DNA from 4 places in the Blastococcus sp. SYSU DS0552 genome. Region 3 is predicted to be linked to each of the others. Evidence: riboswitches for the same ligand, from Rfam matches in the RefSeq annotation. Region 3 holds a riboswitch; each other region holds the start of a gene.
What was found. A riboswitch is a leader RNA that binds a small molecule or an ion and turns the genes downstream of it on or off. The one in region 3 is predicted to bind cyclic di-AMP.
Positions count from the first base shown of each region.

Region 1: it holds a riboswitch for cyclic di-AMP, as region 3 does, so the genes downstream of both, ACI8AG_RS11870 (NlpC/P60 family protein) here and ACI8AG_RS00305 (C40 family peptidase) in region 3, are expected to answer to the same signal.
Region 2: it holds a riboswitch for cyclic di-AMP, as region 3 does, so the genes downstream of both, ACI8AG_RS15025 (murein hydrolase activator EnvC family protein) here and ACI8AG_RS00305 (C40 family peptidase) in region 3, are expected to answer to the same signal.
Region 4: it holds a riboswitch for cyclic di-AMP, as region 3 does, so the genes downstream of both, ACI8AG_RS09295 (LysM peptidoglycan-binding domain-containing protein) here and ACI8AG_RS00305 (C40 family peptidase) in region 3, are expected to answer to the same signal.

Region 1 covers NZ_JBJHAB010000010.1:20,637-27,617, forward strand. The annotation lists gene ACI8AG_RS11855 (DEDD exonuclease domain-containing protein) at 1-453, opposite strand, end outside; gene ACI8AG_RS11860 (D-alanyl-D-alanine carboxypeptidase family protein) at 650-2,395, shown strand; gene ACI8AG_RS11865 (hypothetical protein) at 2,479-2,787, shown strand; cyclic di-AMP (ydaO/yuaA leader) riboswitch at 2,964-3,140, shown strand; gene ACI8AG_RS11870 (NlpC/P60 family protein) at 3,158-4,237, shown strand; gene ACI8AG_RS11875 (M48 family metallopeptidase) at 4,478-5,743, shown strand; gene ACI8AG_RS11880 (glycosyltransferase family 4 protein) at 5,740-6,864, shown strand; gene ACI8AG_RS11885 (AMP-dependent synthetase/ligase) at 6,907-6,981, opposite strand, start outside.
Region 2 covers NZ_JBJHAB010000014.1:97,358-104,338, reverse strand. The annotation lists gene ACI8AG_RS15050 (esterase/lipase family protein) at 1-990, shown strand, start outside; gene ACI8AG_RS15045 (AEC family transporter) at 1,018-1,935, shown strand; gene ACI8AG_RS15040 (SGNH/GDSL hydrolase family protein) at 1,967-2,629, shown strand; gene ACI8AG_RS15035 (heparin lyase I family protein) at 2,739-4,040, opposite strand; tRNA gene ACI8AG_RS15030 (tRNA-Ile) at 4,442-4,515, opposite strand; cyclic di-AMP (ydaO/yuaA leader) riboswitch at 4,676-4,831, shown strand; gene ACI8AG_RS15025 (murein hydrolase activator EnvC family protein) at 4,842-6,068, shown strand; gene ACI8AG_RS15020 (TVP38/TMEM64 family protein) at 6,101-6,850, shown strand; gene ACI8AG_RS15015 (maleylpyruvate isomerase N-terminal domain-containing protein) at 6,784-6,981, opposite strand, start outside.
Region 3 covers NZ_JBJHAB010000001.1:50,479-57,459, reverse strand. The annotation lists gene cbiQ (cobalt ECF transporter T component CbiQ) at 1-722, shown strand, start outside; gene ACI8AG_RS00315 (energy-coupling factor ABC transporter ATP-binding protein) at 719-1,564, shown strand; gene cobA (uroporphyrinogen-III C-methyltransferase) at 1,561-3,213, shown strand; cyclic di-AMP (ydaO/yuaA leader) riboswitch at 3,360-3,513, shown strand; gene ACI8AG_RS00305 (C40 family peptidase) at 3,528-4,694, shown strand; gene ACI8AG_RS00300 (MFS transporter) at 4,866-6,095, shown strand; gene ACI8AG_RS00295 (ABC transporter permease) at 6,111-6,944, opposite strand; gene ACI8AG_RS00290 (ATP-binding cassette domain-containing protein) at 6,941-6,981, opposite strand, start outside.
Region 4 covers NZ_JBJHAB010000007.1:127,447-134,427, reverse strand. The annotation lists gene ACI8AG_RS09305 (hypothetical protein) at 1-66, shown strand, start outside; gene typA (translational GTPase TypA) at 168-2,060, shown strand; gene ACI8AG_RS09295 (LysM peptidoglycan-binding domain-containing protein) at 2,128-3,000, opposite strand; cyclic di-AMP (ydaO/yuaA leader) riboswitch at 3,022-3,115, opposite strand; gene ACI8AG_RS09290 (DUF5994 family protein) at 3,495-3,995, shown strand; gene ACI8AG_RS09285 (NAD-dependent epimerase/dehydratase family protein) at 4,065-4,295, shown strand; gene ACI8AG_RS09280 (hypothetical protein) at 4,592-5,065, shown strand; gene ACI8AG_RS09275 (sulfite exporter TauE/SafE family protein) at 5,097-6,077, opposite strand; gene ACI8AG_RS09270 (sigma-70 family RNA polymerase sigma factor) at 6,384-6,947, opposite strand.

The sequences.
Region 1 (6,981 bases), on a different contig from region 3:
CTCGTCCCGGCTGAGCAGCCGCCGGGCGAGGACGGCGGTGTCGACGGACGCCGCCGTGGGCCACACCAGGCCGTTCTCGGCGCACGCCGCCTTGAGGAACCCGAGGTCGAACGGGGCGTTGTGGGCGACCAGGACGGCGCCGCGGGCGAACTCGAGGAAGGTGGGGAGCACGGCGCCGATCCGCGGGGCCGTGGCGACCATCGTCGACGTGATCCCGGTCAGCACGCTGATGTAGGGCGGGATCTCGTGGCCTGGGTCGACGAGGGTCTGGAACTCGCCGAGCACCTGCCCGCCGCGGACGCGCACGGCCCCGATCTCGGTGATGGCGCTGTCCTTCGGGGACCCGCCGGTGGTCTCCAGGTCCACGACGACGAACGTGACCTGCGCCAGCGGTGTCCCGACCTCCTCGATGGAGACCTGCTGGTAGCGCAGCGGTGCGGGGGAGGGTGCCACGGGGCGGACGCTAGGTCGGGGGGCTGACACTCCGGGGGACGCGCGCCGGGGCCGGCCGCGCACGGGCCCCCTGACCGGGGGGTCCGGGGCTGCCCGCATCGAGTGGGACCTGGTGTTCCGGCCCCGATCGGGACACCATGCCTGCCAGTGGCCGTCGCGTCCGGTGCGACCGGCCCGCAGGCAGAGGTGGTCGGTGATGCCCGCGCGCTCCAGGTGGCGCCCGCCCGCCCGGGCCCGGCGGTGCGCGGTGGCCGCGGTGCTGGTGGCGGGCGCGGCCGTGCTGCTGCCCGCCGGGCCGGTGGCCGCCGCGCCCAGCGACCAGCCGGGTGGCACCTCCGGCGTGCTGGACAGCCGCGACCTGGACCAGCTGCAACGGCGGGCCGCGGAGGTCCAGGAGGACCTCCGCGCGCGCCAGGGGCAGGTCGTCGCCGCACGCGAGGCGCTGGCCGAGGCGCAGCGGTCGGTGGACGAGGCGAGGACGGTGCTCGAGGACGCCCGGGGCGTGCTGGCCGGGCACCAGCGCGAGGTCGCCGGGTACGCCGTCGCCGTCTACCGGGACGGTGGCGCCCTCACCCCTCTCACGCTCCTGCTCGCCGGTGGGGATCCGGGGGAGGTCCTCGCCGGCGTGGGCTTCCTCGACGCCGTCGACGCGCACCTCGCCCACCTCATCGGCATCGCGGAGAGCCACCGGCGCGCCGCCCTGGACCAGCAGCAGCGCGCCCAGGCCGCGCTCGACGAGGCCCAGGGGCGGGCGGACGAGGTGGCCGCGCGGGTGGCCGCGCTGGAGGCGGCCGCCGACGCGGTCACCACGGAGCTGCACGACACGCTCGCCGTCGTCGACCGGCAGCTGGCGGCGCTCCAGGGGGAGCAGGCGTCGGTGAACGAGCAGACGGCGGCCAGCTGGCGGGCCTACGTCGACCAGCTCCGGACCGCCGGCCTCGCGGACGTGCCCGCCGCTGCGCTGCGGGAACCCGGGCGCAGCCTCCCCGACCGCCTGGCTCCGGTGGGCGCCGCCGGTGGCGGCGCGCAGCGCGGGGTGGCCCAGCTGCCCGGGCGGCCGAGTTCGCTCCTGGTGCTGCCCGCCGAGACCCTCGCCGCCGTCAGCGGCGCGATGGAGGCCCTGGGGCAGCCGTACGCACCGGGGACGGCGGGGCCGGAGTCCTGGGACTGCGGCGCACTGGTCCGGGTGGCCTACGGCCGGGCCGGTGTCCAGCTGCCCGCGACGCAGGAGGAGCTGTTCGCGAGCGCCGTGCCGGTGGACCGCGCCGACGTCCTCCCCGGCGACCTGGTCTTCCTGGGCTCCCCGGAGGCGGGGCTCGGGCACGTGGGCATCGCCCTGGACCCGCGGACCATGCTGACCGCTGACGCGCGGGCCGGCGCGGTCGTGGTGCGCATGCTGCCGGGCGACCAGGTGCTGGCGATCGGCCGCCCGGTCCTCGGCCAGCGGCCCCCCGTCGCCGTCCCGGGGCCGGCCGCGGGGGCGCTGCGGACCGAGTGCGGCAACACCGTCTACCCGCCCAGCTACGACGGAGCCCGCGCATGGGGCGGCTACCCGAACGGCCTCATCCCGCCCAGCGCCATGTGCCCGCTGGGCGTCGGCGGGCACGCGCTGCCCTGCGACGCGGCCGCCGCCTACCGCGCCATGTCGGCGGCCTACGCGACCGCCTTCGGCAGCCCGTTGTGCATCACCGACTCCTACCGGACCTACGCAAGCCAGGTGCGGCTGTACGGGGAGAAGCCGGCCCTGGCCGCGGTGCCCGGCACCAGCAACCACGGCTGGGGTCTGGCGGTGGACCTGTGCGGCGGCGTCGAGACGTTCGGCACCCCGCAGTACGCCTGGATGGCCGCCAACGCCGGCCGCTTCGGCTTCCTGCACCCCACGTGGGCCGATCCGGGCAACGGCCGCGAGGAGCCGTGGCACTGGGAGTTCGCGGGCAGCTGATCCGGCGCGGGCCGTCGGTGGCGCCGCGGAAATGTCGGTGGCCCTTCCTACCGTGCGCAGCAACTCACGGAGGAGAAGAAGCGATGCTCATCGATTGCGACACCTGCACCGCCCGCGGGACCGGCTGCGCCGACTGCGTCGTGACCGTGCTGCTGGGAGCCCCGCCCGGGTGGCAGGGGGGCGACCCGGTCGTCGTGCCGATGACCGGGCGGCCGCGTGGCGAGCCGGCCGCGGCCGCCGAGGACGTCGTCGTGCCACCGCCGGGCGTGGTGGTGGAGTTCGACGAGGTGGAACGCAGCGCCGTGCGCGCGCTGGCCGAGGGGGGCCTGGTTCCCCCGCTGCGGCATCCCGACGGGCACGGCGGGGAGCGGTCCGGACGGCGCACCGGCTGATCGCCGCCGCACCCCGCGGCGAGGGCCGGGTGACCACCCGATCGGGTGAATGCCCAGGTGGGCGGCCAGGCGCCCGTCGCACACGCCTCAGCTGTTCCCGTTTGTCACAGGCGCATCACGGTCGTAGGGTTCCCTCCGTTCGGCCGGGTGGTCGTCATCCATCGATGGATGGCCTCGACCGGACACCGCCTAATCACCGCGTGGCGCGCACCACTGCGCCCGAGGTGTACCGGGGACCCACCGCACTCTGGGGTGAGTTCTCCCGCCGCCGGCTCGCCGGTGGGTGGGGGATAGGGCCAGTCTTCCCAGCCCGAACCCGTCAGCTAACTCGGTCGGCGGTCGAAGTGGAAGAAACGGAGAGCCGCCGCACGTGGCGACCCCTCACGCACTACTGACGCACGCCCCCGAACAACTCCACACCGCCGGCCGGCGCAGCTCCGCCAGCGCCCGCCGCTTCGGACCGCTCCGTTCGGGGCTCCTGGTCAGCGCCGTCGCAGCCCTGACCGTCACCGTCCTCCCGGGTACCGCGTCGGCGGTCCCCGGCACCGCCGACGAGATCGCCGCCCAGGTGGCCGAGGCCAGCCACGAGCTGGAGGTCGTCTCCGAGCAGCTGAACGAGGCGCGCGTCGTCCTCGAGGGCCACCAGCGCGACGCGCAGGCCGCGAGCGAGGCGGTCGCGGAGGCGGAGGGCCGGCTCGGCTCCCTCGACGGCCACATGCGCCGGCTGGCCCGCAGCGTCTACACCGGCAGCGGCATGTCGCAGCTCGACGTCCTGCTGACCAGCACCTCGGCCGACCAGCTGGTCGACCAGCTGGGCACCCTCGACGCCATCGCCGGGCACACCAGCGAGGTGCTCACCGAGGTGTCGCGCGCGGCCGAGGACGCGGAGCAGGCCCGCGACGCCGCCGAGGAGGCCGCGGCGGACGCCCGGCGGGCGGTGGAGCAGATCGCCGCCCAGCAGGAGGAGCTCGAGGCGAAGATCGCCGACTACCAGCGCCGGTACGAGGCGCTCACCGCGCCGCAGCAGGAGCAGGTGGCGCAGGCCCACGGTGGCACCGGCCTCCCGGCGCCCACCGGCGCCGTCATCGCGCCGAGCTCGGCCGCCCAGGTGGCGGTGAACACCGCGCTCGCCCAGATCGGCGACCCGTACGTGTGGGGTGCCGGCGGGCCGAACGCCTTCGACTGCTCGGGGCTGACGTCGTACGCCTACGCCGCGGCGGGTGTGATGCTGCCGCACTCCAGCCGGTCGCAGAGCCAGATGGGCAGGCCCGTCTCGCGCGGCGAGCTGCAGCCTGGCGACCTGCTGTTCTTCTACAGCCCGGTGAGCCACGTGGGCATGTACATCGGCAACGGCCAGATGGTGCACGCCTCCACCTCCGGCCAGCCGGTGAAGGTGGCGAGCGTGGACTCGATGGGGAACTACAACAGCGCCCGTCGCATCGCCGGCTGACGGCTCCGGGAGCATCGCAGCGAGGAACGAGGGCCGGTGATCCCGACAGGGGTCGCCGGCCCTCGCCGTCGCTGGCCGGTCAGGTGACCGAGGGCCCGATCCCGAGGACCTCGGGCAGGCCCGGAGGACGGGAACACGGTGAGGGCGGGCCTCGCGACCGGGTCGAGCAGGATGCAGGCCGCCCAGCACGTCCCCGAACCGGGACGGGCCGCTGCGGTTGGCCCGCCTAGGATCGGCCGGGTGAGCGTTCGCCGGGCCGCCCTGGTGGCCGCGGCCCTGCTGGGGATCGCCGTCGTCGTCGTCATCGTCGTCCGCACCCCGTGGGACGTGCTGCCCGAACCGCCCGGAGGGCACACCGAGCCCGACCCGACCGCCGGCCTGGATCCCGCGGCGATCGAGCGCGCGGAGGCCTTCGCCGCCGCCCTGCGACCCGCGTCGCTGGTCTCCCTCGTCCTCGGGCTGGCGGTCTCGGCCGTGCTGGGGCTCACCCCGCTGGGGGCCCGCCTGATGCGGTCGCTGGGGGCGCGGGGGAGGGACCGCTGGGTCGTGCGGGTGGTGCTGGGGGTGCCGGTCCTGCTCCTCCTGGGCCGCGCCGTGACCCTGCCGATCTCCGCCTACGCGGAGTCCGTGCGCACGCGCTACGGCCTGTCCACCCGCGGCTGGGGGCTCTGGCTGCGCGACGTCGCCGTCTCGTGGGCCATCAGCGCGGCGCTGACAGTGGTCGTGGTGCTGGCCTTCCTGTGGCTGGCCCGTCGCGCGCCGCGCACCTGGTGGGCCTGGGGCGGGGCGGCAGTGGCCGGCTTCGTCGTCGTCGGCTCGTTCCTCTACCCGGTGGTCATCGAGCCGGCGTTCAACTCCTTCGAGCCGCTGCCGGCGGGTGAGCTGCGCAGTGACCTGCTGGCGCTCGCCGAGGAGAACGGCACCCCGGTGCAGGACGTGCTGGTCTCCGACGCCTCCCGGCGGACCACGGCGCTGAACGCCTACGTCTCCGGGTTCGGCTCCACCCGGCGCATCGTGGTCTACGACACCGTCCTCGGCGAGCTGCCCGACGCGGAGATCGAGTCGATCTCGGCGCACGAGCTCGGGCACGTCGCCACCGACGACGTCCTCACCGGCACGCTCATGGGCGCGCTCGGCGCGGGCGCGGCGACCGCCCTGCTCGGCTGGTTGCTGACGTGGACGCCGCTGCTGCGCCGCGCCGGCGCGCCCTCGGCCGGCGACCCCCGCGTGGTCCCCCTGCTGCTGTTCCTCGTCGCCGTGGGCAGCCTGCTGGCCACACCCGTGCAGAACCTGGTGTCGCGCCAGGTCGAGGCCCGCGCGGACCTGCACGCCCTCGACCTCACCCGCGATCCGGAGGCCTTCATCGCCATGCAGCAGCGGCTCGCCACGGCCAACCTCGGCGATCCGGACCCGCCGGCGGCCTGGCACTGGTTCTTCGGCAGCCACCCCACGACCGCGCAGCGCATCGCGATGGCCGAGGACTGGGCGCGCCTGGAGGGGCCGTGAGCCGGACGCTCGTCGTCACCAACGACTTCCCGCCCCGGCAAGGGGGCATCCAGACCTTCGTGGCGGCGCTGCTGGAGCGACGGCCGCCGGACTCGCTGGTCGTGCTGGCGTCGGACGCACCGGGCTCGGCCGAGCACGACCGATCCTTGCCCTATCCGGTGGTGCGCCGGCCGACCGGGATGCTCCTCCCGACGCGGGCGACCGCCCGCGCGGCCGTGGAGCTGGTGGAGCGGTACGGCTGCGACACCGCGTTCTTCGGGGCGGCCGCGCCGCTGGGGCTGCTCGCGCCCGCGCTGCGCGCCGCCGGGGTCCGGCACCTGGTCGGGGCCACGCACGGCCACGAGACCGGCTGGGTCGCCCTCCCGGGCAGCCGGCAGGTGATGCAGCGGATCGCCACGGGGCTGGACGTCCTCACCTACATCAGCGAGTACACCCGCGAGCGCCTCGCTCCGCCGCTCGGGGGCCGCACCCGGCTGGCCCAGCTCTCGCCCGGGGTCGACGTCGACCGGTTCGCCCCCGGGGTCGACGGGACGGCGGTGCGTGCCCGCCACGGGCTCGGTGACGCACCGGTGGTCGTCTGCGTCTCCCGGCTGGTCGCCCGCAAGGGGCAGGACGTGCTCGTGGCGGGGTGGCCGCGGGTGCTCGCCCGTCACCCGGGGGCCCGGTTGCTGCTGGTCGGTGGTGGGCCGGACGAGGGCAAGCTGCGTCGTGCGATCGCCGCCCGCGGCCTGCAGGGCTCCGTCGTGCTGACCGGCCCGGTGGACCACGACGAGCTGCCGGCGCACTACGCCGCCGGAGACGTGTTCGCCATGCCCTGCCGCACCCGGCGCGGGGGACTCGACGTCGAGGGCCTCGGCATGGTCTTCCTCGAGGCCGCGGCCTGCGCCCGCCCGGTCGTCGCGGGCACCTCGGGCGGTGCGCCGGAGGCGGTGCGCGACGGCGTCACCGGGCACGTGGTGGACCCGCGGTCACCGGAGGCGGTGGCGACGGCGCTGGTGGGGTTGCTCGACGACCCGGGGCGCGCCCGGGCGATGGGCCTGGCCGGGCGGGCCTGGGTGGAGCAGCGGTGGTCCTGGACGTCGATCGCCGCGACGTTCGACGAGCTCCTCACGAAGCACTGAGGCCCGCCGCGCAGGGGCGCGGCGGGCCTCGGTACGCGGCGTTCAGCGGCTGTAGAGCGCGTCCACGTCGGAGCCGAACTCCTTCATGACCACGTTGCGCTTCAGCTTCAGGCTGGG
Region 2 (6,981 bases), on a different contig from region 3:
GCCGTCAGCGACCCGACCAGCGCGGCCGCCGACGTCACCGCGCTGCTCGCCGACCCCGAGCGCTGGCTGACCGACCGCCCGGGGCTGGTCGACGACGCGATGGGCGCGCTGCCCGGTGCGGCCACCATGGCCGGCGGTCTCGCGGTCGGCCCCACCGGCCGCTGGCTCGGCGGTGAGGACGTCGGCGCCGCGGCCCGCCGGCTCGGACGGCTCTGGCCCGACGGGGCCCCGGTGGTCACGCGGCTGCCCGACGACGTCAGCGGTCCCGCGACCGCGCCACCCCGCGGGATCGACGACCTGCTGGGCGCGCTCGAGGTCCGGGCACGGAAGTCCGGCCCGGCGCGCGACACGATCGCCGTCCGGGTGCTCACCCGCGCCGACGGTGGCACCGCCTACGTCGTCGACATCCCCGGCACCGGCGTCTGGAACGCGCCGTCGGGCACGGTCCACCCGCGGACCCACGACCTCGGGACCAGCCTCCGGGTGCTCGGCGGTGACACGACGACGCGCCAGGCGGGGATCGCCGAGGCGCTCCGCCGGGCCGGTGCGGGGCCGTCGGACCCCGTGCTGCTGGTCGGGCACAGCCAGGGCGGGATGGTGGCCGCGCAGGCGGCCGCGGACACCGGCGGCCCGGGCTTCGGGTTCGACGTGCGCGCCGTGGTCACCGTCGGGGCACCCGTCGCCCGCGTCGACGTCCCGCCGGAGGTGCAGCTCCTCGCGCTGGAGAACCGCCACGACCTCGTCCCGCAGCTGGACAGCCGCGCCAACGACGACAGCCCGAACGTCACCACCGTGACCTTCGCGGCGCAGCACGGCAGCGTCGCGGACAACCACGCCATCGGCGCGGCGTACCGGCCCGCCGCCCGGGCGGTCGATGCCGGGGAGGACCCGTCGCTGGCCGCGTTCCGCGCCGCCGCCGCGCCCTTCCTGGTGCCGCCCGGCGAGCCGGCGTCGGTCGTCGCGCACGTCTACGAGATCGGCCGGAGGTGACGTGGCCGCGCTGGCTAGTCTGCCGTGGTGCAGGGGGCGGCGGTGGTGCTGCCCGAGTTCTCCCTCATCGTCCTGGGGCTGCTGCTGCGGCGCTGGGCCTGGCGGTCCCCGGGATTCTGGGCCGAGCTCGAGCGCCTCGTGTACTTCGTGCTGTTCCCGGCCCTGCTGCTGCGCACCACGCTCGCCGCCGACGTCGCCGCGGCCGGCACGGGGGCGGCCCTGCTGGCGGCGGTGGGGGCGATCGCGGCGGGCGCGCTGCTCGGCGCGCTCGTGCGGTGGTTCCCGGGCATCGACCGGGTGACCGCGGCCTCGGGGTGGCAGACGGCGTTCCGCTTCAACTCCTTCCTGGCGCTGGCCCTCGTCGACGACCGCGGGCCGGCCGCGCTCGCGCTGATGGGCGTCCTGCTGGGCGTCACCGTGCCCGCGGTCAACGTCCTCGCGGTGCTGGCGCTCGCGGGAGGCACCACTGCGGCGAGCGGACGCGGCGCCGTTCTCGGCGTGCTCGGAGCCGTCGTCCGCAACCCGCTGATCGTGGCGACCGTCGCCGGGCTCGCCGGCAACGCCGCCGGCCTGGTGCTGCCGGAACCGGTCGACGCCACGCTCGGCCGGATCGCCGCCGCGGCCGTGCCCATGGGGCTGCTGACGGTGGGTGCGGCGCTGCGGATCGGCGAGCTGGCCCGCCGGGAGTGGGCGCTCTCCGGCTACCTGACGGCGGTCAAGCTGCTCGCGGTGCCCGCGGCGGCGCTGGCCCTCGTGGCGCTCCTGGGCATCGAGGGCGACCAGCGCGCCGTCGTCCTCGCGTTCGCCGTCGTGCCGCCCGCCACGGCGTCCTACGTGCTGACGGCCCGCATGGGCGGCAACGGCGGGTTCGTCTCCGCGCACATCTCCCTGGCGACGACGGCCGCGCTCGGGACCGTGCCGCTGTGGTTGCTGGTAGCGGGCTGAGGAGGCGTGCGGTCCGCTAGCGTCCTGAGGCATGTCGCGGCGGCGCACGATCGCGATCACCGGCGGGATCGTCGGGCTCGCCCTGGTCCTGTCGGTCCTGATCCCGGGCAGCCCGACGCGGGTCGTCGCCCGGGGCGCCGTGCACGCGGAGTGCGTCACGTGGGTGGGCGACGAGGGGAGCCGGTCGCTGGCGGTGTACGGGGACTCGATCAGCCGCGCGGACAGCGAGCCCCGGTTCGGCTTCCACGGCGGCCGCTCCTGGTACTCCCACCTCGTCTGCTCCGACGAGTTCACCGACGGCGCGAACGCGGCCGTGGCCGGGGAGACGGCGGCGGAGGTGCTGCGGCGTCTGGAGGCCGACGCGCCGCGGGTCGACGTCCTGGTCATCCAGGCCGGCACGAACGACCTCCGCCTCGGGGTGTCGACGAGGGAGACGGTGGCGAACCTGCGCCGGGCGGTCCGGCTGGGGCAGGAGGCCGGGGGCACGGTGCTGCTGGCGACGGTGCAGCCGTGGACGGACACGGACGCCACGGCCCTGAACGCCGCGGTCCGCCGGCTGGCGGACAGGACGGGCGTCGAGCTGGTGGACTTCGCCGGCGTGCTGGGTGACCGCGACCTGACCCGGGACGGGGTCCACCCGACAAAGGCGGGCGCCCGCGCCCTGGCCGACCTGGTGGCGGAGGCCGTGACCTAGACGCCGAGCGCAGGGGCCGCGCGCTGCCCGCAGTCCGGAGAGCTCCGGACTGCGGGCAGCGACCCCATGACGGTCGGGCCTGCTCGCCGGACCCGGCGAGCCGAGCAGGTCAGCCCATCGCGTTCAGGGACGCGACGGACTCGCGCGTCGGGCCGAAGCCGATCGGGGAGTGCTGGAGGTAGTGCGTCCGGTAGGTCCCGGCCGCCGAGTAGATGCCCTGCTTGATGTAGACGGACTGCCCCTCGTACAGGTTGGCGACCCGCTCGGACAGGACCTTCTCGCCCTGGTGCCAGACCTCGATGAGGCCCTTCGCCGGGTCGGGGGACCAGATGAACCGGACGGTGTGGTCGTTCCAGGCGCCCTTGTCGATCGTGCCGAGGTTGAAGGTCCGGACGTACTGCGCGTCGCCGGCGGTCCTGCCGCCCGTGCCACCCCGGACGTCGACCATGAGGTTCTCGTTCACGTCCGACCAGAAGTGCACGTTGGGGTTGCCGGAGTTCACCGTCTGGTGCCACTGCGTGTAGATCAGGAACTGGCCGCGCTCGTCCCAGTCGAAGTCGGCCGGGAAGAACGTGGACCAGGCCCACCACTGCTCGTCGCCGGGCCGGACGTCGCCGGAGGCGGCGATCGAATCGCGGACCTCGGAGCGGAGGGTGCCGTGCGTGCCGTTCCAGCCGGTGTCGCCGCGCTGCACGGTGAAGAAGGCGGTGCGCTCCGAGCCGGGGTACGGGTTGGCCGTGGTGGTGCCGTACTGGTCCGACCGGAGGGCGTGGATCTCGGGCCAGGGGCCGGGGACCAGCGTCGTGGCGTCGTAGCCCCAGACCCGCGTGGGCTGGACGGCGGGCAACTCGGGCTCGGGCTCGGGGTCGGTCGCGGGCGGGGGCGTCGTGGTCGTCGGCGTCGTGGTCGTCCGAGGCGTGGTGGGCTCCGTGGACGGCGCCGGCGGCTCGGTGGTGGTGGGCTCGGGCGGGGGCGTCGTGGTGACCGGGGCCGCCTCGGCCGGGGTGGTCGGCTCGGCCGGCTGGCCGCCGGGGTAGATGTGCACCGGCTCCGTCCGCTCACCCTGCACCTTGGCGTGGTCCCGCGGCACGACCACGAAGGCGTACCGCGGGGTGGACAGCGGCAGCCGGGGCGACGTCCAGGCGGTGGCGCCGGTGGAGCCCACGATGCGACCGGCGGCGCCGGAGGTGACGTCGATGACGAGGTAGTCGCGGGCCCCGGGCACCCCCGTCCAGTCCAGCGAAGCCCGCTGATCGACGGCCTCGCCGGTGAGATCGGCCGGGGCGAGCAGCACGGCGGCGGCCTGCGTGTGCGATGTGACGGGCCGAGGGGCTGCCAGGACGGCGTCGGCGAGTCCGGCGCCGCCGATCAGGGTCAGGGCCGCCAGGACGGCCAGGTTGCGCTTGTTCATGGCGTCGGTCCTCAGATCAGGTCGAGTGGGGTCTGGACGAGGCGGTCGGCGGCATGGGCGCCGCCGCCGGCATCGGTCAGGACGGCGGTGGCGACGGCGAGCACGAGACCGGCCCTCGAGGAGAGCCGGGCAGGCGCTGCAGATGCCGCTCGGACGCCGCGTCCGGGGCTGCGGCGGTGGCACCACCGGTCGAACCGACGGCGGCTGAACGTTCTGTCACGCATCAATTACGCCACGTCATGAAGGCGGCGGTGCACAGGCGCGCCGGTCGCCTTCCGGCCGCGGCGCCGGTGTGGCGCACCGCTGACGCCGAGGTGCCCACACCCATTGGGAGCCGTGTCCTTGCTCACGCCGACAGGGAGGCGCGAGCGCCAGGCACGACACCGCGGGCCTGGGAGAGGTGGGGCGGGTGGGGCTCGAACCCACGACCCAGGGATTATGAGTCCCATGCTCTGACCAGCTGAGCTACCGCCCCGGACCCGCCAGCCTGCCAGACGGCGCCGCGGCGCCGCAGCCACGTCCTGGGGTCGGTGGGGCGAACTGACAAGGTCCGTTACCCCCCTGTGACATTCGGGCGATCCGCTTGTACCGTCTCTCGCGGCCCATCCGATCCCGCTCCCGAAACCCGGGGGCTCGGACGGGCCCCGCCGAACTCTGCGGCCTCACCGCCGCGGGGACCGGGGACCCACGTTCTCTGGGGTGAATCCCGCCTGCGCCACCACGGGCAGGCAGGTAGGGCATGTTCCGGCCCGAACCCGTCAGCTGACCTGGTAGGCGGATAGAGGAACGGAGACCGTCGCCTTGGCGACCTCGCACCACCTGCGCCACCACGTCCCGGCCGCGCCCGCGCGCCGGGCCCTCCGCCGCACCCGTCGGGCGGCCACCGCCGCCACCGCACTGCTGGCGCTCGCACTGCTCGGGACGTCGACCGCGGCGGCCGCGCCGGGCGACGCGCGCAGCGAGTACGACCGCGTCGAGGCGGAGGTCGCCGACATCGAGCAGCGCGTGCGCGACGCGGAGGAGCGCCTGCAGCAGCTCACCCTCCGGGCAGAGGAGGCCAGCGGCGCCGTGCTCGCCGCGCAGGCCGAGCTCGACCGCGCCCGCGAGCACGCCGACGCCATCGCCGCCGAGCTCGCCGCCGTCCGGGAGGCCGTGGCGAGTACCCAGGGTGAGGTAGCCGCCCTCGGCCGGGAGGCCTACATGGGCAGCGACAAGTCCATGAAGCAGCTGGAGATGGTGCTGCACGCCGACGGCCCGGGGGAGCTCCTCCAGCAGGCCGCGACGCTCGACCTCCTCGGTGAGGATCGCGCGCAGGTGCTCGAGGACCTGCGGGTGGCCGAGGCCCGCGAGGCCCGGCTCGACCAGGAGGCGAAGGCCGCCGTCGCCGAGCGGGATGCCGCAGCGCGCAAGGCCCAGGGCATGCAGGCGGAGGTCGACGCCCTCCTCGCGGCCGCGCAGACCGACTTCGATGCGCTCACCGCCGAGAAGGCGGCGCTGGACGAGCAGCTGCGCGAGGCGGAGATCCGCATGCTCAGCCTCCGCGGCACGGCCGACCCCGTCGCCGCCTGGTCCGAGCAGCAGGCCACCGAGCAGGCGGCCGTGGCGGCGGCTCCCGCGACCGCCGGGGCCGGCCGGCTCACCCAGGGGCGGGTCACCTCCTGCTACGGCAGCCGGTGGGGTACCCAGCACCTCGGCGTGGACATCGCCGCGCCGATCGGCACCCCGATCTTCACGCCGGAGCCCGGGGTCGTGCTGCAGGCCGGGCCGGCCAGCGGGTTCGGCCTCGCCGTCGCCATCCAGCACCACGACGGGGCCATCACCGTCTACGGGCACGTGAACCAGTTCTTCGTCTCGCCGGGCCAGGTCGTCAGCGGTGGGCAGCAGATCGCCGAGGTGGGCAACCGGGGCCAGTCCACCGGCCCGCACCTGCACTTCGAGGTGCACCTCGGTGGCCTGTACGCCAACCGGTCCAACCCGGTGCCGTGGCTGGCCCAGCGCGGCATCACCCTCGGCGGCAGCTGCGGCTGAGGCTGGTTGACGCCATCGGTCAAGATGAGCACGTGCGGACGACGGCGGGGGCGAGCCCGTGGCTGCGGGCGTGGCTCCTCGTCGCGCTGCTCGCGGCCGGCGTGGTCGCCGCCCTCGCCGTCGACGTGCCCACCCTGGCGCAGGTCCGCTCGTGGGCCGACGGCGGCGGCCTCCGGACGTGGCTGCTGCTGATCGCCGCGCAGGGGGTGGTCCTGCTCGCGCCCGTCCCACGGTCGGTGCTGGCGGCGCTGACCGGAGCGGTCCTGGGATTCGGCGCGGGCTTCGCGGTCGCCTACACCGGTGCCTTCCTGGCGGCGACCGGTGCGTTCTGGCTCGCGCGGGGCCTGGGTCGCCCGGCCGTGGAGCGGCTGGCGGGGCCGCGGCTCGGCCGCGTGGACCGGTTCTCCAGCGACCGGGGCTTCGTCGCGGTGGTGCTGAGCCGGGTGGTCCCGATGGTGCCCTTCGTCCTGGTCAACTACGCGGCGGGCCTGAGCGCCGTACGGCCGCTGACCTACGGCGTCGCCACCGCCGTCGGACTGATACCCGGCACGGTGGTGCAAGTGGGCGCCGGCGCCTCGGCCGGCGCGGTCGTCGCCTGGATGCCGACCGCCACGGTCGCCCCGGTGGTCGTCGTGCTGGTGCTGCTGCTGCTCGCTGGTGCGGCCGTGTCGAGGTACCGATCCCGCACCGGCGAGCAGGTGGGCGAGGACGCGGGTCAGCGCCCGCCGAAGAACCGCCCCAGCGCGCCGCCGGCCCCGCCCACGGTGCGGGCGGCCAGCTGAAGGATCGGTCCGCCCGGGATGCCCGGCACCTGCTGGACGATCGGCGCCAGCTGCAGGAGCCCGGGCACGTCGTGGACCTTCAGTCTGCGGCGGGCCACGGCCGGTACCGGGTTCACCCGGCCGGCGGCTGC
Region 3 (6,981 bases):
TCGACGACGCGGCGTGGCGCAGCGCGTGGCGCGGGCGTTCGCCCGGGGACAAGCTGCTGCTCTGCGCCGGCCTCGTCGGCTGCGCGCTGGTGCTGCCCGCCTGGCCGGGCAGCGTGCTCGTCGGGCTCACCGCCGTCGGGCTGGCCCTCGGCCCGGCCCGGGTGCCCGCCCGCACCTTCGGCCGGGCGATCCGCTGGCCGCTGGCGTTCATCGCGATCGGTGCGCTCACTGCGGTGGTGTCCGTCGGCGACGGCGGCATCGGCTGGGCCCCGGACGCCGCCGCGCAGGCCGGCTCGCTGGTCGGGCACGCGGTCGCCGGCAGCGCCGCGGTCCTCCTGCTGGCCACCACCACGCCGATGTCGGACCTGCTGCCCGCGCTGCGTCGGCTCCGGGTACCGGCCGCGGTCGTCGAGGTGGCGGGCGTGATGTACCGGCTGCTGTTCGTGCTGCTCGACAGCCTGCACACGATCCGCGAGGCGCAGACGGCGCGGATGGGCTGGTCCTCACCGCGCCGCTCCTACCGCTCCGCCGGGCTGCTCGCCGCCGGGGTGCTCACCCGTTCCTGGGACCGCGCCCGCCGGCTGCAGGAAGGCCTGGCCGGCCGGGGCATGGAGACCGACCTGCGCGTGCTGCCCGAGGTGCTGCCGTCGTCCCGGCTCTTCCTGGCCACCGCGCTCACCGGCCTGGCGGGGATCGTCGCGGTCAGCGTGGTGGTGGCATGAGCCACCGGACCCTCGGCGCCACCGGGCTGGTCGTCGGCTACGAGCGCGGCCGCCCGGTCCTCGACGGCGCCGACCTCACCGTCCCCGCCGGCCGGCGGCTGGCCGTGCTCGGGGCCAACGGCTCGGGCAAGACCACGCTGCTGCGCTGCCTGTCCGGCGCGCTGGCGCCCGTCTCCGGCGCGGTGACCGTGGACGGGGTGCCGCTGGAGCACACCCGCCGCGGCCTGCGGCAGCACCGGCAGACCGTCCAGCTGGTGCTGCAGGACCCCGACGACCAGCTGTTCTCCGCTTCCGTGGCGCAGGACGTCTCGTTCGGCCCGCTCAACCTGGGGCTGGACGAGGACGCGGTGCGCGCGCGGGTGGCCGAGGCCCTGGACCTGCTCGCCGTCGACCACCTCGCCGCCCGGCCCACCCACCAGCTCTCCTACGGAGAGCGGAAGCGGGTGGCGATCGCCGGTGCGGTGGCGATGCGGCCGTGCGTGCTGCTGCTCGACGAACCCACCGCCGGGCTCGACCCCTCTGCGGTCACCGAGGCGCTGGCCGCGCTGTCCCGGTTGCAGGAGCACGACTCCACCGTGGTGATGAGCACCCACGACGTCGACCTGGCGCTGCGCTGGGCCGACGAGGTGGCCGTCGTCGTCGACCGCGCGGTGGTGCAGGGCGCCCCGGACGACGTCCTCGGCGACGGCGAGCTGCTGGCCCGCGCGCGGCTGTCCCGCCCCTGGGCGCTGGAGGTCGGCGGCCGGCTGCGCGAGCTCGGTCTGCTCCCCGAGGGCCCCCTCCCCCGGGACGCCGCCGGGCTGCTGGGCGCCCTGCCCGACCGTCCCGGCGTGCCCACGTGAGGACCGTCGGCATCGGGCTGTCCTCCGGGGTGAGCGCCGCCGAGGTGCTCGCCGCCGTCGACGCCGTCCTCCCCCGGCCGCCCGGGCCGGTCCGGCTGGCAACCCTGGACACGCGCGTGCGCGAGCCGGGGCTGGTGGACGCCGCCGCCCGGCGCGGCTGGCCGCTCGCCGGTCACCCGGCCGAGGCGCTGGCCGGGGTGCGCGTGCCCACACCGTCCGGCGCGGTCGCCGACCGGGTGGGCACCCCGTCGGTCGCCGAGGCGGCGGCGCTCCTCGGGGGCGGGGTGCTCGAGGTCGGGAAGACGGTGCGCGGCCGGGTGACCGTCGCCGTCGCGCGGCCGCCGGACCCGACCGCCGACCCGCACCGGACCACCCCCACCGATGCAGCAGGAGGACCCGTGACCACCCAGCCCACCGGCGACAGCGTGCACCCGGTCGGGCTGCGGCTGGCCGGCCGGCGCGTGGTCGTCGTGGGCGGAGGTGCGACCGCGCACCGCGGGGTGACCGGCCTGCTCGCCGCCGGCGCGGAGGTGACGGTGGTCAGCCCGGGCCTGACGCCGGCGCTGGAGTCGGCCGCCACCGCCGGGCACCTGGAGTGGTGGCCGCGGCGCTACGCCGCCGGGGATCTCGCCGGGGCGTGGTTCGCGCTGGCCGCGACCGGCGATCCCGACGTCGACGCCGCGGTGGCCGGGGACGCCGACCGGCACCGGATCTTCTGCGCGCGGGCCGAGGGCCCGGGGCCGGCCAGCGCCGAACTGCCGGTCACCGGCCGCGCCGGTGACCTCGTGCTGGCGGTGCACGACGCGGCCGATCCCCGGGCGGCGGCCGGGCTCCGCGACGCGGTCCTCGCCGGGGTCGCCGACGGCACCCTGCCGGTCCGCCGGTCCGACGGCGGACCGGGGCGGGTCGTCCTCGTCGGTGGCGGCCCGGGTGATCCGGGGCTGATCACCGTGCGCGGCCGGCAGGCGCTGGCCACCGCCGACGTCGTCGTCGCCGACCACCTCGGCCCCCAGCCACTGCTCGCCTCGCTCCCCCCCGAGGTCGAGGTCGTCGACGCCTCCAAACTGCCGCGCGGCCGCTCGATGGCCCAGGAGACCATCAACGACCTGCTGGTCACCCACGCCCGCGCCGGCCGCCGCGTCGTCCGCCTCAAGGGCGGGGACCCCTTCGTCTTCGGCCGCGGCTTCGAGGAGGTGCGGGCCTGCACCGAGGCAGGCATCCCCGTCGAGGTGGTGCCCGGCATCACCAGCGCCGTCGCCGTCCCCGCCCTCGCCGGCATCCCGGTCACCCACCGCGGCCTCACCCACGAATTCGTCGTCGTCTCCGGCCACCTGCCCCCCGGCCACCCCCAGTCACTGGTCGACTGGGCCGCCCTCGGCGCACTGCGCGGCACCCTCGTCGTCCTCATGGGCGTCGACACCGCCCCCGCCATCGCCGCCGCCCTCGTCGAGCACGGCCGCGCACCCGACACCCCCGTCGCGGTCGTCACCGACGGCTCCACCCCCACCCAGCGGTCGCTGCGCACCACCCTGGCCGACCTCCCGGCCACCCTCACCGAGCACGCAGTCCGCCCCCCGGCGGTCTGGGTCGTCGGCGAGGTGGTCCACCTCACGTCAGCCGACCGCGGGCGTGTCACGGCGCGTCGGTGACTGCGCGTGAACGCCCGCCGGACGGTCGGCCACGGTGCTGGACGAAGTCGTCCCCAGGCATGGTGATCCGCCGGATCGGCACCTAGCGTGGGCCCGTCCGGACGGACCCTCTCGTCACTCGACCCGTGACAGCCGCCCGGACGCCGCCGAACCACCCGCCGGATCCGTCCGGCACCCGGACCGGGGACCCAACGCACCACCTGGGGTGAAGCGACGAGCGGCCCGCACGGGCCGTCCGCCGCCGGGCGACTTCCCGCCCGAACCCGTCAGCTAACCCGGTAGGCGGCCGTGGAAGAAAGGAAGACCCGCCGAACATGGCGAGTTCGCTCAGCCCTGCCCACCGCCGCATCACCGGACGGCGGGCCCTGCTGGCCCTCGTGGCCGCCGGTGGCGTCGTCCTGGCGCCGCTCCCCGCCGTCGCCGACCCCGAGCCGGCCACCTCCCAGGAGGCCGCGGACCTCGTCGCCGCCCGCGCCCACGACCTGGAGGTGCTCACCGAGCGCTTCAACGAGACCCGCGAGCACCTCAAGGCGGCGCAGGCGTCCGCCGACGCGGCCGCCGAGGAGCTCACCGCCGCGCAGGCCGCCCTGGCCCAGGCGCAGGACCGCGTCCGCACGGTGGCCCGCAGCGCGTACACCGGTGACCGGCTGGACACCGTGACGGCGATGCTGACCAGCGGCTCGCCCACGGAGCTGATCGACCGGGTCGGCCTGCTCGACACGATCGCCGCCCACAACAACGGCGTGCTCGGGGAGGCCCGGACCGCCGGCGAGGACGCCGAGCGCGCCCGTGCGGACGCCGAGCGGGCCGCGGCGGACGCCCAGGCGCAGGTCGACCGCGTGAACGCCGAGCGGGCGCGCCTCGACGAGGAGATCGCCGTCTACCAGGCGCACTTCGACCGGCTGAGCGCCGAGGAACAGCGAGCCTCCCGCGCCGCCGCCGAGCGGCACGCCGCCGAGGAGGCCGCCGCGGCCCAGGCAGCCCAGGCCGCCGAGGAGGCGCCGGCCGCCGCCCCGGCTCCCGCAGCCGCGGCTCCCGCCCCGGCCCCCGCGGCTCCCGCCCCGGCCCCCGCGGCTCCGGCCCCGGCCCCCGCCCCCGCGCCGCCCGCGCCGGTGTCCGGCGGCAGCGGCGCGGCGCAGACCGCGGTGAACACCGCCATGGCCCAGATCGGCGACCCCTACGTGTGGGCGGCCGCCGGCCCGAACGCCTTCGACTGCTCGGGCCTGGTGCAGTACGCCTACGCGGCCGCGGGCATCAGCCTGCCGCACTCCAGCCGCATGCAGTCGACCATGGGGACGCCGGTCTCCCGCTCCGCCCTGCAGCCGGGTGACCTGGTCTTCTTCTACAGCCCGGTCAGCCACGTCGGCATCTACATCGGCAACGGCCAGATGGTGCACGCCGCCACGTCCGGTGTCCCGGTGAAGGTCGCGTCGATCGACTCGATGGGCGGCTACAACAGCGCCCGGCGGATCGCCGGCTGACGACCGCCGGCTGAGACACCCGGGCGCGCGGGGCGGTCCGTCCGCCCCGCGCCCCCCCCCCCCCCCCCCCCCCCCCCCCCCCCCCGCCGCCCCCCCCCCCCCCCCCCCCCCCCCCCCCCCCCCGGGTGTCTCGTGCGTGTCGGGCCACCGCACGTGCGACGATCGCCTCTCGTGCGGGTGGGGACACGGGGCGAGCTGCCCCGCGAGGTCAGGGTCCTGGCGGTCATCGCCTTCGTCGTGGCGCTCGGCTTCGGCATCGTCGCCCCGGCGATCCCCCTGTTCGCCCGCAACTTCGGGGTCGGGACCACCGCCGTCGGGCTGGCGGTCAGCGCCTTCGCGTTCTTCCGCTTCGTCTCCGCCTTCAGCGGCGGCACCCTGGTCGAGCGGTTCGGCGAGCGGCTCGTGCTCGCCTCCGGGCTGGTGGTCGTCGCCGTCACCACCGGTCTCGCCGGGCTGGCCGGGTCCTTCCCGCTCTTCCTCGGGCTGCGGGCCGCCGGCGGGATCGGCAGCGCCATGTTCACCGTCGCGGCGCTCTCGCTGCTGCTGCGGGTGGCCCCGCCGTCGCACCGCGGGCGGGCCGCGGCCACCTGGCAGGGCGGCTTCATCCTCGGCGGCATCGCCGGGCCGGCCGCCGGCGGGCTGCTGGCGGAGCTCTCCCCCCGGCTGCCGTTCTTCCTCTACGCCGGGTTCCTACTGGTGGCCGGTGCGGTGGGCGTCGCGCTGCTGCGCACCGCCGAGCCCGACCCGGCCGCGCCCCCGGCGGGTGACGCCGCCGGCCCCGACCTCGACGCCGGCCCGGTCCGGCTGGGCAGCGCGCTGCGCTCGCGGGTCTACCTGGCCGCGCTGCTGGCCAACTTCGGCGTCGGCTGGGTGCTGTTCGGCGTCCGCAACTCCCTGGTGCCGCTCTACGTCACCGAGGAGCTGGGCCGAACCGTGGCCTGGGCGGGGGCCGGGCTGCTCGTCGGCTCGGTCGCGCAGGCGCTCGGCCTGCTCCGATCCGGCCGACTGGTGGACGGCTGGGGACGCCGGCCTTCGCTGATCGTGGGCGCGGCGCTGGCGACGGCGGCCATGGCGGTGCTGGTCCTGCCGCCCGTCCTCTGGGCCTTCCTGCTGTCCATGGCCGTCTTCGGGCTCGCCGCCTCGCTGCTCGCCAGCGCCCCGGCGGCCCTGGTCGGCGACCTGAGCGCCGGGCGGGGCGGCCGGGTCGTCGCGGTGTTCCAGATGTCGGCGGACCTGGGTGCCATCGCCGGGCCCCTGATCGCCGGCTGGCTCACCGACGTGGCCGGCTTCCAGGTGGCGTTCGGCGTGAGCACCGCGGTGCTCGCGGCCGGGCTCCTCGGTGGGCTGGCCATCCCTCGCGAGGCCCCCCGCCCCGCAACGGTGGGGGCTCGCTCCGCCTGATCCCGGCCGCCGGGCTCAGCGGCTGCGGTACAGCCGGGTGGTCAGCGGGAGGAAGACCGCGGCCAGGGCGGCGGCCACCGCCAGCGAGACGCCGATCGAGACACCGTCCGGCGCGCCGTCCATCAGCGAGCGGCACGCGGTCGCGAGCACCGAGATCGGGTTGACCTCGACGAAGGCCTGCAGCGGCCCGGGCAGGGTGGCCGGGTCGACGAACACGTTGGACAGGAAGGTCAGCGGGAAGATGCTCATGAAGCCGGCGTTCATCACGGCGTTCGGGCTCCGCATGAGCAGGCCGAGCACCGAGAAGGCCCACGACAGCCCGAACGAGAAGACCACCACCAAGGCCAGCGCCGCCACGGCGCCGGCCGCCCCCGCGTCCGGGCGGTAGCCCAGCAGCACGCCGACGACGATGATGACCGTGCCCGCCACGACGTACCGGACACTGTCCCCGAGCAGCGAGCCCAGCAGCGGCGCGGGCCGCCAGATCGGCAGCGAGCGGAATCGGTCGACGACGCCCTTGGTCAGGTCGGTGTTGAGCGAGACGCCGGAGTAGACCGTCGTGAAGAGCACCGACATGACCAGCAGGCCGGGCAGCGTGTAGTCCAGGTAGGCGCTGGTGGAGCCCGCGATGGCGCCGCCGAAGAGGTACGTGAACATCAGCAGGAACATCACCGGCGTCACGGTCACGTCGAGCAGCTGCTCGGGGACGTGCTTGACCTTGAGCATCCCCCGCCAGCCGAACGTGAGGGCCGCCGACAGCGGTCCGGGCCGCGGGGGCCGCTCGCGGCCGGCGATCGCCCGGCGGACGGCCGCGGCGTCGGCGTCGGTGGTTGTGGTCGCCGTGCTCATGACGTCCGCTCCTCGAGGGTCGGTGCCGCTCCGGGTG
Region 4 (6,981 bases), on a different contig from region 3:
GTCGCCGCGGCCGGGGCCACCTACGGGGTGGTCGACAAGCAGCGAGAGGCGGTGTCCGCGCACTGAGCACCTAGAGTGTAGGGAAGGTCGGGGCCCCGAAGGCTGTTGACCTGATGCCCGCGCGCGTCCGCGCGGCGCGCCCCCGAGCTCCCGAGGTGCCCTTCCGCATGCCCACCCGCAACGACCTGCGCAACGTGGCGATCGTCGCCCACGTCGACCACGGCAAGACGACCCTGGTCGACGCCCTCCTCCGCCAGGCCGGCGCGCTCGGCCGCGCCAAGGGCGAGGGGACGGACAACGACTCCACGCAGGACCGCGTGATGGACTCGATGGACCTCGAGCGCGAGCGCGGCATCACCATCCTCGCGAAGAACACCGCGATCCGCCTGGCGGACGAGGACGGCAACCCCGTCGTCGTCAACATCGTCGACACCCCCGGCCACGCCGACTTCGGTGGCGAGGTCGAGCGCGGCCTCTCCATGGTCGACGGAGTCGTGCTGCTGGTCGACGCCTCCGAGGGCCCGCTCCCGCAGACCCGCTTCGTGCTGCGCAAGGCGCTCGGCAAGGGGATGCCGGTCATCCTCGCGGTCAACAAGACCGACCGCTCCGACGCCCGCATCGAAGAGGTCGTCGACGAGTGCTACGAGCTGTTCATGGAGCTCATGGAGGACGCCGGCATGGACGCCGACGCCCTCGAGTTCCCGATCGTCTACTGCAACGGCCGCACCGGGCAGGCGTCGCTGACCAAGCCCGAGAACGGCACCGTCCCCGACAGCCCGGACCTCGGCCCGCTGGTGAAGACGCTGCTGGACACGATCCCGGCGCCGGAGTACGACGCCGAGGAGCCGCTGCGCGCGCAGGTCACCAACCTCGACGCCTCGCCGTTCCTGGGTCGCCTGGCGCTGCTGCGCATCCACTCCGGTGAGATGAAGCGCGGCCAGCAGGTCGCCTGGTGCAAGGTCGACGGCACGATCAAGAACGTCAAGATCACCGAGCTGCTGGTCACCGAGGGCCTCACCCGGACGCCGGCCGAGAGCGCCGGCCCCGGCGACCTGGTCGCCATCGCCGGCATCGAGGACATCATGATCGGCGACACCCTCGCCGACCCGAACGACCCGCGGCCGCTGCCCCCGCTGACCGTCGACGAGCCCTCGATCTCGATCACCATCGGGATCAACACCTCGCCGCTGTCGGGCAAGTCGGGCAAGAAGCTCACCGCCCGCCTGATCAAGAACCGCCTCGACCAGGAGCTGGTCGGCAACGTCAGCGTGCGCATGCTGCCCACCGACCGCCCCGACACCTGGGAGATGCAGGGCCGTGGCGAGCTGGCGCTGGCCATCCTCGTCGAGCAGCTGCGCCGCGAGGAGTTCGAGCTCACCGTCGGCCGGCCCACCGTCGTCACCAAGGAGATCGACGGCAAGCTGCACGAGCCCGTCGAGCGGGTCACCATCGACACCCCCGGCGAGTACGTCGGCACCCTGACCCAGGCGCTCGCGGTGCGCCGCGGCCGGCTGGAGAACCTGGTGCACCACGACACCGGCTGGGCGCGGATGGAGTACGTCGTCCCCTCCCGCGGCCTCATCGGGTTCCGCACCGAGTTCCTGACCGAGACCCGCGGCACCGGCGTGCTGAACAGCAACCTCGAGGGCTACGAGCCGTGGCTGGGCGACATGCGCGCCCGGCCGACCGGCTCGCTGGTCGCCGACCGCCAGGGCGTGGCGACGACCTACTCGATGTTCTCGCTGCAGGAGCGTGGCCAGCTCATGGTCCAGCCGGGCACCGAGGTCTACGAGGGCATGATCGTGGGTGAGAACTCCCGTCCGGACGACATGGACGTGAACATCACCAAGGAGAAGAAGCTCACCAACATGCGCAAGTCCACCTCCGAGGAGCTGGAGCGGCTGATCCCGCCGAGGATCCTCAACCTGGAGCAGGCGCTGGAGTTCTGTGCCGAGGACGAGTGCGTGGAGGTCACGCCGGCCGGCGTCCGCATCCGCAAGGTGGTGCTCGACCAGACCGAGCGCGGCAAGGCCAAGAACCGCAAGCCCAAGCCCAGCTGATCCGCCCCACGACGCAGCGAGCCCCTGCCCGGATCACCGGGCAGGGGCTCGCTGCGTCATGGGGCCGTTACGGCGCCGGCGCGAAGGCCACGTGCGGGTGGTCCATGTGGTTGGCGGTGGGGGAGCCGCGGTCCTCCATGGGCTGCCAGGCCCAGCCCGTCCACGTCCCGGCGATCTGCTGCTGCCAGATCACGTACTCGACGCCGAGGCGTGCCGCGTTGTCGATGACGTACTGGCTGAGCGCGTCGCCCGTGGCCCGGTCGTCGTAGACCATGAAGTCGGCGGCGCGGCCCTCCGACGGGCTGTGGCCGGGGCGGGTGAGCACCGTCGGGATGCCGAACTCCGCGGCGACCTCCGCGACGGCGGGGCGCACGTGCGGTTCCCACGCGCCGTAGGCGGCCGTGTCCGGGGCCGGCCGGTCCGCGGCGCGGCTGGCGCGTTCCGGGGCCGCCGACGGGCCGCCGACGAGGGTGAGTCGCTGCCCGACGCGCAGCACGTTCGGGTCCGCCCCGATGACCTCGAGGTTGAGGGCGTGCACGTCCTGCCAGGTGGTGCCGTGGCGGGCGGCGATGCCGCCCAGCGTGTCGCCCGGCTGGACCACGTACTCGCCGCCGACGGGGGCGGGGGAGGGGGCGGCAGGGGCGTTTCCCGACCCGCCGATGACGAGGACCTGGCCGACGCGCAGGACGTTCGGGTCGGCGCCGATGGTGGCGAGGTTGTCGGCGTGGATGGTCTGCCACGAGGTGCCGTGGGCGGCCGCGAGCCCGCCCAGCGTGTCACCGGGGACGACCGTGTGCTCCCCGGGGTGGGCCTGGGCCGGACCGGCGATCGCGAGGGAGGTAGCCGCGGCGGCCGCGAGGACCACGGCCGGACGTGCCATGGCCGCCGCCGCGGAGGTGCGGGTGGAGCGACCGGGTCGCGCCGTGCGGTGCTTGAGCATGGGAGAAGCCTCTCGCCGCCTGCGGGGTTAGCTGTCGGGTTCGGGCGAGAGCTGCCCGGCCGCGTGCTGCGGCTTCACCCCGAGGCCGAGGGCCAGGATCTCGTGGGTTCCCCGCGCCTGCCCGTCGTGTGCACGGGTCCGGTGGCGGTGGGCAGGTTCGGCGGTCCGCCATCCGGGCCCACCCGTTGGTGGACGCAGCACGGTAGGCAGACCGCCGTCCCCGACGGCAAGGCCGCGGAGCCTGCATCGCGGGCAGCCCCGCGCGGACTGACTCCCCGTGGCCCGCCCCCGACTGCCCGTGTGCGGTGCTCGTACCGGCGGCGCACGGTCCGCGGCGCGGGCTCCGTGCTCGTCAGGTCACGAATCGTGATGACTGGCCGGGGCGGTCCGACGCGCCCGCCACGCCGTCGAGGAGTCTCGCCTCGCACCCGTCCTACGTTGACCTCGGAGCCGTCTCCCCGGCTCCCTGGGAAGAGGAAGGCGGCCGAACGCTCATGGCGACGATCACCCGTACGGTTCCGGCGATCGAGGGCTTCCGGGGTGGCATCGACGTCCGGGTGAGCCTGCGCGCCGACGCCGGATCGGGCGGTTCGGCGTTCGACGGTGCGTGGTTCCCGCGGAGCCGGGACCTCGCCGTGGAGCTGCCGGAGCTGATCGCGGCGCTGGAGCGGCGTGGTGTGCGGGTGGAGCGGTTCACCTACGCCCTCGACGCCTGGGAGCCGGCCCCCCGCAAGCTGGAGGTGCTGGGCCGCACGGTCCGCGCCGGCGGCTTCCGGAGCATGGACCCGCAGGTCGTCTGCCTCACCTGGGCCGGGGGGAACCGCCGGGCCGACCTGCTGGTCGTCCCGCCGGAGACCGACGTCCTCACCGGCGCCCGGGCGCTGCGGCTGTGCACCCGGCGGGGCCTGCCGTCCTCGCCCCAGATGGTGCTCGCCGCGGCCCGTTCCACGCCCCTTCCGCAGGTGCCCACGCTGCCGGTGTCCCGCGCGGTGTAGCGCTCGTCCGCCGACGGCGGATCCGCTGCCGGCGAACTCCCTGGACGCGCGGGCGCCGACCGGGCTGGAGTGCTCGGCACGAGACTCCTCGTCCTCGGCGGCACCCACTTCCTCGGCCGGCACGTGGTGGAGGCCGCGCTCGCTCGCGGGCACGACGTCGCCACCTTCACCCGGGGCCTGACGGGTCCGCCGCCGGAGGGCGCGCGGGCGCTGCACGGCGACCGCGACGACCCCGGCGCGCTGCCGCGCGCGCTGGGGGAGTGGGAGCCCGAGCTCGTCGTCGACACCTCCTGCCAGTAGAAGGACCCCCGTGCCCCCCGGCACTCGCAAGCTCGCGCCGGGACCCTGCACGAGAGCCAGCAGCCTCAACGCGTACCGCAACTGGCCGCCGGGGCCGCTCGGCCCGGAGGACGGCGAGCCGACCTGGGACACCGAGGACGACGAGTACGGGCCCATCAAGGCCTTCGGCGAGCGGCAGCTCGCCGCCGCCGTCGGTGGCCGCTTCCTCGCCGCCCGTGCCGGCCTGATCGTCGGCCCCTCCGACCCGATTCCACCGCCTCGGCTGGTGGCTGGAGCGCATCGCGAGCGGCGGTCGGGTGGTCGTCCCGGCCGAGGGCGTCGCCCAGCCGATCGCGCTGGTCGACGCCCGTGACCTGGCCGCCTGGCTCGTGGACATGGCCGGGCAGGGCCGCACCGGTGCGGTCAACGCCACGGGGCCGGCGGGCATGACGACCCTGGGCGGCCTGCTCGAGCTCTGTCGGGTCGTCACCGGGAGCGCGGCGGAGTGGGTACCGGTGCCCGAGGCCGACCTCCTCGCCGCCGGCGTCCAGGAGTGGCTGCACCTGCCGCTGTGGCTGCGCCACGAGGTCGCCCGCACCGCCTGGGACGTCGACACCACCCGGGCCGCCGAGCTCGGGCTGGCCACGCGGGCGCTGGAGGCGACTGTCGCCGACACCTGGGCGTGGCTGCGCTCCCACGAGCGGCCGGCGCCGCCGGCGCACCGCCCCGCCGACCAGCCCGGACCCGGCCTCCCGGCCGAGCTGGAGGCCTTCCTGCTGGCCGGCCGCTAGGAGCAGCCGGCGGGTGCCGTGCGGCGCCCTGTCAGTCGCGGGGGGCGCTGGGCCGGCCCGCGCCGACCGGGACCTCGCGGGAGTCGGTGGCGTCGGCGGCCACGTTCTGCTCGGCCACCTCGGCGAGGGCGTCGGCCGACTCCAGCCGCGCGTCCCGCCGGTACTGGCGGTAGGAGTGGACGACGGCCAGCACCCAGACGACCGCGAGCACCGCGTAGACCAGGGCGCTGACGGCGTCGCCGGCGTCCACCCAGTCGCTGCGCAGCAGCGTGCGGGTGTTGGTGATCACGATCATCCCGCCGACCAGGGAGCCCAGCATGCGCGGCGGGATGTGCCGCACCAGCCACGCGGCGATCGGCGCGGCGACGAGGCCGCCGGCGAGCAGCCCGGCGACCCACAGGGGGTCGATGCCCGCCGAGCCCAGCGCCATCAGGAAGCCGAGGCTGGCCGCCAGCGCGACGAGGAACTCGGAGGTGTCGATCGAGCCGATGACCTTGCGCGGCTCCATGCGGCCGCTGGCCAGCAGCGCCGGCGTGCCGACCGGTCCCCAGCCGCCGCCACCGGTGGCGTCGACGAAGCCGGCCACCAGCCCCAGGGGCGTGAGGAAGCGCCGGCGGATGGGCTTGCCGACGTTCCGCCGGTCGATGCCGCGGAGCGTGAAGCGCACCAGGATGTAGACGCCCAGCGAGACCAGGATCAGCGACATGACCGGCGCCGCGACCGACGTCGAGAGGCCGGACAGGAAGTGGGCGCCGACGAACGCCCCGACCGCACCGGGCACTCCCACCTTGGCGACGACCTTCCAGTCGACGTTGCCGAACTTCCAGTGCGAGAGCCCGGAGGCGAGCGTGGTGCCGATCTCGGCGAGGTGGATGGTCGCCGACGCCGCGGCCGGGTTGGTGCCGATGGCCAGCAGCAGGGTCGTCGAGGTGACGCCGTAGGCCATGCCGAGGCTGCCGTCGACGAGCTGGGCACCGAGCCCGGCGAGGGCGAGCAGGATCAGGGTCTTCACGGGCACTGGCTCCGGGGTCTCAGGACGCGGGCGCGCAGCGGCGACCGCGTGAGGCGAGGGTGAGACGTGGTGGCGCCGGGGAGGCGCGGGGGCTCAGCAGCCCGGACAGGCGGCGGTGCAGACGCGCAGCAGGTCGACGTGCCGGCGGCTCACCAGGAGCAGCATCGTCGTCCGCGTCACGGCGCAATGTCTACCAGATCGATGCACTTAGGCGCAGTGCTGGTCCCGACGCGTGGGACGGCGGTGGCGGGTGCGCGCGATGGGTCCGTTGTGGCACGGCGAGGTGCGGGTGCCGGCGCCGCGCGCTCAGCTGTGCGCGGTCTCGCCCGGGCCGGCGTCCTCGCGCACCGCAGCGAGGGACTCCACGAGGTCGGCCCGGGCCCGCGCCACCCGGGAGCGGATGGTGCCGACGGGGCACCCGGCGACCTCCGCGGCCTCGGCGTAGGGCAGTCCCAGCAGCTGCGTCAGCACGAACGCCTCGCGCCGGTCGGGGGCCAGCCGGGCCAGCAGGTCGGCGACCGCGGCGCCCTCGCCGACGGCGTCCGCGGCGCCCGGCGGGGCCAGCAGTTCCAGGTCGGCGGACTCCCGGACCAGGGTCAGCCGGCGCCGGCGGCGGGACTTCAGCGCGTCGGCGCAGACCCGGCGGGCGATGGCCAGCAGCCAGGTGCGGACCGAGGACCGGCCCTCGAAGCGGTGCAGGGAGCCGAACGCCCGCAGGTAGGTCTCCTGCGTCAGGTCGTCGGCGGAGGCCCGGTCGCCGAGCGCGGCGCAGAGCCGCCAGACGTCGGACTGCGTCTCCCGCACGAGGGTGGCCGCAGCCAGCGGGTCGCCGTCGGCGGCGTCCGCGGCCAGGCGTGCCAGGTCGTCCATGTCCTCGTTCGGATGTCGCGGAAGAAATCCCGCC